Regions from separate parts of the Caulobacter sp. AVps16 genome, predicted to be linked through region 2. Evidence: predicted binding sites of a transcription regulator. Region 2 holds the regulator's gene; the other holds the start of a gene.
What was found. Region 2 encodes LexA, which represses DNA repair genes until DNA is damaged. Its sites were predicted from a motif close to ATGTTCNCNANNTGTTCT; they were not measured.

Region 1 (3,716 bases), 1.3 Mb from region 2:
ATCGAGGTCCTCGACGGCGGCGTCCTGCGCCTCTGCGGCCGCCATCTCGACCGGCTCCAGGAAGACCAGCGGCTGACCCTCGGCCACGGTCTGGCCCGGGGCGGCGGCGATCTTCAGCACCCGGCCGCCGGACGTGGCGATGACCAGATGCTCCATCTTCATGGCCTCCAGCACGGCCAGGGCCTGACCGGGACGGACCAGATCGCCTTCCGCCACCGCGATCGCGCCGACCGTGGCCGCCAGGGGTGCAGCGACGGTGATCGCGCCGTCCAGGGTCTCGAAATGGGCTTCGGCGCTCTCTGACGGGAGGGGAAGTCCGGCGACCAGTTCGGCGGCGTGGTCGTCGATGAACCGGGTGGTTGCCGCTCCGTCCTTCCAGTCCGGGGTTTGCAGGATCGCCCGGATCAGGGGCGCGGTGGTGGCGAGGCCGGTGATCGTGAACTCGCTGAGGGCCCGATCGAGACGCGCAGCGGTTTCGGCCAGGGTCCGGCCCCGGGCGATGACCTTGGCCAGCAGGCTGTCATAGGTCGCCCCGACCACCAGGCCGACCGCGCCGGCACCGTCCACCCGCACCCCCGGACCGCCCGGAGGGGCATAGGCGGTGAGGGTTCCGGACGAGGGCTTGACCTGTCCGTCGGCACCCAGGGTCTCGGCATTGATCCGCGCCTGGATCGCGATGCCCACGGCGAGGGGCGGCGTGGTCAGGTCGAGTTCGACCAGGGTCCGCCCCGCCGCCAGGTCGAACTGCAGGCGAACGAGGTCCAGGCCCGTGACCTCCTCGGTGACGGTGTGCTCGACCTGCAGGCGGGGATTGGTCTCGATGAAGGCGAAGTCGCCGGTGGCGGTGTCGAGCAGAAACTCGACGGTCGCCAGGCCGCGATAGCCGGCGCACAGGGTCTCGGCCGCCCTGGCCATGGCCGTCCGGGTGGCGGCGGGCAGGTTCGGGGCCGGGGCGATCTCGACCAGCTTCTGGTTGCGGCGTTGCAGGGAGCAGTCGCGGTCGCCCACCGCCAGCACGCGGGTTCCGTCACCGACGATCTGCACCTCGATATGGCGGGCGCGCTCGATCAGCTTCTCGGCATAGAGGCCGTCATCGCCGAACGCGGCCATGGCCTCGCGGGCGCAGGCGGCGAAGGCGGCGTCCAGCTCGCCGGGATCCAGCACCAGCCGCATGCCGCGTCCGCCGCCGCCGGCCCGCGCCTTCAGCATGATCGCCCCGTGCTGGGTCAGGAAGGCCTCGGCGGCGGGCAGGTCCAGGGTGCCGGTTCCGGGGATCAGGGGCACGCCCAGCTTCTGGGCCAGGGCGCGGGCGGCGGCCTTGTCGCCGAAGGTCTCGAGCTGGTCGGGGGCCGGGCCGATGAAGGTGATCCCCGCCGCCGCGCAGGCGCGGGCCAGTCCGGCGTTCTCGGACAGGAAGCCATAGCCGGGATGCAGGGCGTCGCAGCCCGCGCCCCTGGCCGCGGCGACGATGGCTTCGATGTCGAGATAGGCCCGGGCCCCGGTGCTGGGCAGGGCGACGGCCTGGTCGGCGGCGGCGACGTGCGGGCTGGCCGCGTCGTCGCCGGCATGGACCGCGACACTTTCGATCCCCAGCTCGGCAGCGGCGCGGGCGATGCGGAGGGCGATCTCGCCGCGATTGGCGATCAGCACGCGCTGGAAGGACATGGAGACGTTTCCTGGAGGGGCTTCATACGGCCGTTTGACGCAGCATGGCCGGGCCCGCTTGACTCTCCAAGCCCATAAGATCAGAACATAAAGGGAACAAAGGAATGGAGTGATGGCCGTACCGCGCGAGGCGCGCCTGGCGGCATTGAAGGGCCGGATCGCTGCTCTGGAAGCAGGGACTCGGACTCCGAGTCCGGTCCTGGCCCTGGGCGATCCCCGTATCGACAGCTGCTTTCCGGCGGGCGGACTGCCGTCGGGCTGCTGGCACGAGGTGATGGGCGCGGGGCTGGAGGACGAGACCTCGGCGGCCCCTGCCGCCTTCGCCGCCCTGTTGACCCGGCCGTTGCTTAAGAGCGGGGCGGTGGTCTGGGTGATGCGGCGCACGGATCTTTTCACCCCGGGCCTGGCGGGGCTTGGCCTTCCCACCGACCGGCTGATCCAGGTCCGGGCCCGCGACGATGCCGAGGTACTGTCGGTGCTGGAGGATGCCCTCTCGACCCTCGGGGTGGCCGCCGCGGTCGGCGAGGCGGCGGCACCGGAGCTGAAGATCGGTCGCCGCCTGCAACTGGCCAGCGAGAAGCGCGGCAGTTTCGGCGTCCTGCTGCACCGGCGGCCCTATGGCGGTCCCGCAGGGCGGGCGCGGACGGTGTCGGGGTCGTCCTCCTTCAGTCGCTGGCGCATCGGCAGCGCGCCCAGCCAGCCGCCGCCGGATACGCCGGGCCTGGGCCCGCCGCGCTGGCGGGTCGAGCTGGAACGCTGCCGGGGCGGGCGCCCCGGTGCCTGGATCCTGGAGTCTTCGGAGGCCGAGCATGGCCCGCATCCTTTCCGTCTGGTGTCCCAACTGGCCGATCACGACCTGGCGACGGCGGAATCCTGGCGCAGGGCCGGGTGAGGGTATCGCCACAGCGCGCCCCTTTGCCCTGCTGATCTCGGACTCCGGCACCCGCCGCCTCGCCGCCATCGACGAAACGGCCGAGGCCCTGGGCCTGCGCCCTGGCCAGAAGGCTGCCGACGCCATGGCCCTGGCCCCCGACCTTGTCACCGCCGACCACGATCCCGAGGCCGACCGCGCGGCCCTGGAGGCCCTGAGCGACTGGTGCGTGCGGTTCTCGCCAGCCGTGGCCCTCGACGGTACGGACGGCCTGTTCCTCGACATCACCGGGACCGACCACCTGTGGGGCGGCGAGGCGGCGATGATGGCCGACCTGCTGGCGCGACTGGCCCGCTGGGGCGTGCCGGCCCGGGCGGCGATCGCCGACACGCCCGGCGCGGCCTGGGCCCTGGCGCGATTTGGGGCCCGCTTCGGCGAGGCCGGCGAGATCGCGCCGCCGGCCGGTCAGCGCGACCGGCTGGCCGATCTGCCGGTGGCGGCCCTGCGCCTCGACGCCACCGCCACCGACCAGCTGCCGCGTCTGGGCCTGTTCCGGATCGAGCAGATCCTGGGCCTGCCTCGCGCCCAACTGGCCAAGCGGTTCGGCCTGAACCTGACCCTGCGCCTGGACCAGGCTATGGGGGCGGCGGGCGAGGCCCTGGTCTATCGCCGGCCGGCCAGTCCCTGGTTCGACCGCCTGGCCTTTGCCGAGCCGATCAGCGCGCCCGACGATCTGGCCCGGGTGGTCGGCGACGTCACGGCCCTGATCTGCCAGCGGCTGGAGGCCGAGGGCCAGGGGGCGCGGCGGTTCGAGGTGGTCTTTCACCGGCTGGACGGCAAGGCCATGGCGGTGCGGGCGGGGCTGGCGCGGCCGGGTCGCGACGCCGCGCGCCTGACCCGGCTGATGATCCCCAAGCTGGACGTGATTGATCCCGGCTTCGGCATCGAGGTGGTCACGGTCTTTGCCGCCGACGTCGAGCCCCTGAGCGCCGTTCAGGCCCGGCTCGATGCCGAGGCCGGAGCCGGGCTGGACGAGACCCTGGCCCCCCTGGTCGACCGGCTGATCAACCGGCTGGGCGAGGATCGCGTCTGGCGGGCCGATCCGTATGAGAGCCATGTGCCCGAACGCTCGGTGATCCGTCGCGCGCCGCTGGCCGCGCCTTCCGGCCAGACCTGGGAC
Region 2 (3,716 bases):
ATTCGAGCCCCAAGCCACCACTCTTGGCCGAGGTCATCGACTGGACCCGCTTCTTCGCCGTGGCCCTGGCGATCCTGATGATCCCCAGGACCGTCCTGGCCCAGCCTTTCTTGATCCCGTCAGGATCGATGCAACCGACCCTGGAAATCGGTGACCGCATCCTGGTCTCGAAATACGCCTATGGCTGGAGCCGCCACGCCCTGCCCTTCAGCCCGCCCATCGGACAGGGACGCCTGTTTGAACGTCAGCCGGAGCGCGGCGACATCGTCGTGTTCAAGCGGCCTGGCGACGGCCGCACCGACATCATCAAGCGGCTGGTCGGCCTGCCCGGCGATCATATCCAGGTCCGCAACGGGGTGCTGATGATCAATGGTTCGCCTGTCGAGCACTTTGCCCAGGCCCTCCGCGTCCAGGACGATCACGGTCAGCCGACGGTCGTCGAGGAAGTGGCCGAGCGCCTGCCCAATGGGCGGGCCTATCTGACCTACACCCAGGGACCGCAGACACCGGCCGCCAATACCGGCGTCTATCAGGTCCCGGCCGGCTGCTACTTCATGATGGGCGATAATCGCGACAACTCGGTCGACAGCCGGTTCGATCCCGGACCGGCCCCGCGCGGATATGCACGCTGCGCCTGGGACAGCGCCCTGGACGGTCATCTGCCCCCCGAAAGGGGCATGGGCTTTGTACCGGCCGAGAACCTGGTGGGGCGGGCCGAGCGCGTGCTGTTTTCCTGGGCTCCGGCCAAGGGGCCGCGCTGGAGCCGGACCTTCAAGAACCTGTCGGCGGCTGCCAGGTCACCCTCAGCCTGAGTCGAATCAGGGTTCGGCCGGTGAGATCCGCGTCGGAATCAAAGCATCCTTGCGGTGTTCGGAGCGCTTTGGCTCACCGTTTCTGGCGGCGCGCCGGGAGAAGCCTGCCAGCCCGTGGTTCCAGGCTGCGAATGATGTTTCAGGCCCTAGCCCATGACGACAAAGGGAAATTCCATTCCGCCCCGGGCCATGATGCGCCTTACGGGCCATTCGACGCGACCCAGGTCGTCAACTTGACATTAAGGAAGAACGCCTAGAGAACATTCGCAAGGTTTGCGGTTTGTTCCGCGTCTTCATCGAGGTCGAGATGCTCACGCGCAAGCAGCACGAGCTGCTGATGTTCATCCATGAACGCATCAAGGAGAGCGGGGTTTCACCGTCCTTCGACGAGATGAAAGAGGCCCTGGACCTCGCCTCGAAGTCCGGCATCCACCGCCTGATCACCGCGCTGGAAGAGCGCGGCTTCATCCGCCGCCTGGCTCACAGGGCCCGGGCGCTGGAAGTGGTCAAGCTTCCGCAGCAGGCCACGACGGCTGCCCCGCCCAAGGGGCGCGGCACCTTCAAGCCCCAGGTGCTGGAGGGTGGCGGCTCCGTTCCCGCAGCTCCCGCCGGGGCCACGACGGCTGCCGCCAATGACAGCCGCGAATTGCCGATCCTGGGCAAGATCGCCGCTGGCACGCCCATCGACGCCATCCAGCACGAACGCGATCGACTGCCAGTGCCAGAATCCATGCTCGGCGGCGGGGAGCACTATGTTCTGGAGGTGCAGGGCGACTCGATGATCGAGGCCGGCATTCTCGACGGCGACTATGTCATCATCAAGAAGGGCGACACGGCCACCTCGGGGGAGATCGTCGTGGCCCTGGTCGGCGAGGAAGCCACGCTGAAGCGCCTGCGCAAGAAGGGCGGCTCAATCGCCCTGGAGGCGGCCAATCCCAAGTACGAGACCCGCATCTTCGGACCTGATCAGGTCGAGGTTCAGGGCAAACTGGTGGGGCTCATTCGCCGGTACCACTAGGTCTTCAGGCTTGGCGAGATTTGAGGCCGTCCCGGCGATGTCGGGGCGGCCTTTTTTGGTTTCCGGACCACTGGCCCCCTCCGCGCCTTCGGCGCTCCTCCCCCGCAGGGGGAAGATGGTGAGGTCCGCGCTACCGATCTTCCCCCTCCGGGGGAAGATGATCGCGAAGCGATCCGTAGGGGGCAAGTCGCCGCCCTGCCCTACTCCCGCGCGATCCGCGCCAGGTGCCCCAGGATCTTCTCCGCCGCATCCAGCCGCTGGGCCGGGCTGTCCCATTCGCCCTTGATCACCACCTTCTGGTCGGGCCTTACCTTCCAGATCAGGCTGTTCTTGGCGACGTACTGCATCAACCCCAGCGGGTTGGCGTAGGTATCGTTGCGGAAGCTGGCCACAGCCCCCTTGGGCCCGACATCGATCTTGGCGACATTGGCTTCGCGGCACAGGCCCTTGATGGCGACAACCTTGAGCAGGCTGTCAGTCTCGGGCGGCAACGGGCCGAAGCGGTCGATCAGCTCGGCCGCCAGGGCCTCGCGGTCGGCCGACTTCTCGGCTTCCGACAGACGGCGATAGAGCGACAGGCGCACATTGAGGTCCGGCACATACTCGTCCGGGATCATCACGGCCGCGCCGGTATTGATCTGGGGTGACCAGCCGCGATCCTCCAGCAGGGCTTCGGCACCCTGGCGCTGGCGCAGTTCGGCGACGGCATCTTCCAGCATCTGCTGATAGAGCTCGACCCCGATCTCCTTGATGTGGCCGCTCTGCTCGTCCCCGAGCAGGTTGCCCCCGCCGCGCTGGTCCAGATCGTGGCTGGCCAGCTGGAAGCCGGCCCCCAGGCTGTCGAGGGATTGCAGGACCTGCAGGCGCTTCTCGGCCGACAGGGTGATGGTCTTTTCGTTCGGCGTGGTCAGATAGGCATAGGCCCGCGCCTTGGACCGGCCGACCCGGCCGCGGATCTGATAGAGCTGGGCCAGGCCGAACATGTCGGCACGGTGCACGATCAGGGTGTTGGCCGAGGGGATGTCCAGCCCGCTTTCCACGATGGTCGTGGCGAGAAGCACGTCGTACTGGCCCTCATAGAAGGCCGTCATCACGTCTTCCAGCTGGGTGGCCGCCATCTGTCCGTGACCGACGATGTACTTCACCTCCGGCACCTGGGTGCGGAGGAACTTCTCGATCTCCTCCAGGTCCTTGATGCGCGGCACGACGTAATAGGCCTGGCCGCCGCGATACTTCTCGCGCAGCAGGGCCTCGCGCAGGGTCACCGGATCGAACGGGCTGATATAGGTCCGCACCGCCAGGCGATCGACCGGCGGGGTGGCGATGATCGACATTTCGCGAATGCCGCTGAGCGCCATCTGCAAGGTGCGCGGGATCGGGGTAGCGGTCAGGGTCAGCATGTGCACATCGGCGCGAAGCTCCTTGAGCTTCTCCTTGTGCTTGACCCCGAAGTGCTGCTCCTCGTCGACGATCACCAGGCCCAGGTCCTTGAACGAGACCTGCTTGCTGAGCACCGCATGGGTGCCGACAACGATCTCCATCTGGCCATTGGCCAGGCCTTCGCGGGTCTCGGCGGCTTCCTTGCCGGTGACCAGACGCGACAGGCGGGTGATCTTGACCGGCCAGCCCTGGAAGCGGTCCTTGAAGGTCTTGTAGTGCTGGCGGGCCAGCAAGGTGGTCGGGCAGACGATGGCCACCTGCTTGCCGCTCATGGCGACGACAAAGGCGGCGCGCAGGGCGACCTCGGTCTTGCCGAAGCCGACGTCGCCACAGATCAGGCGGTCCATGGGCTTGCCCGAGCCCAGATCACTCAGCACATCGGCGATGGCCGACAGCTGGTCGTCGGTTTCCTCATAGGGGAAGCGGGCGCAGAACTCGTCGAACAC

Region 1: ACW17U_RS01330 (ImuA family protein) is a predicted target of LexA. The motif match lies at 1,748-1,765, and genes of this name have one in related genera.

Annotation. Positions count from the first base shown of each region.
Region 1 is NZ_CM178739.1:262,488-266,203, forward strand. Features, by position in the region: gene ACW17U_RS01325 (acetyl-CoA carboxylase family protein) at 1-1,665, opposite strand, end outside; gene ACW17U_RS01330 (ImuA family protein) at 1,778-2,557, shown strand; gene ACW17U_RS01335 (Y-family DNA polymerase) at 2,646-3,716, shown strand, end outside.
Region 2 is NZ_CM178739.1:1,568,979-1,572,694, reverse strand. Features, by position in the region: gene lepB (signal peptidase I) at 1-812, shown strand, start outside; gene lexA (transcriptional repressor LexA) at 1,120-1,830, shown strand; gene mfd (transcription-repair coupling factor) at 2,031-3,716, opposite strand, start outside.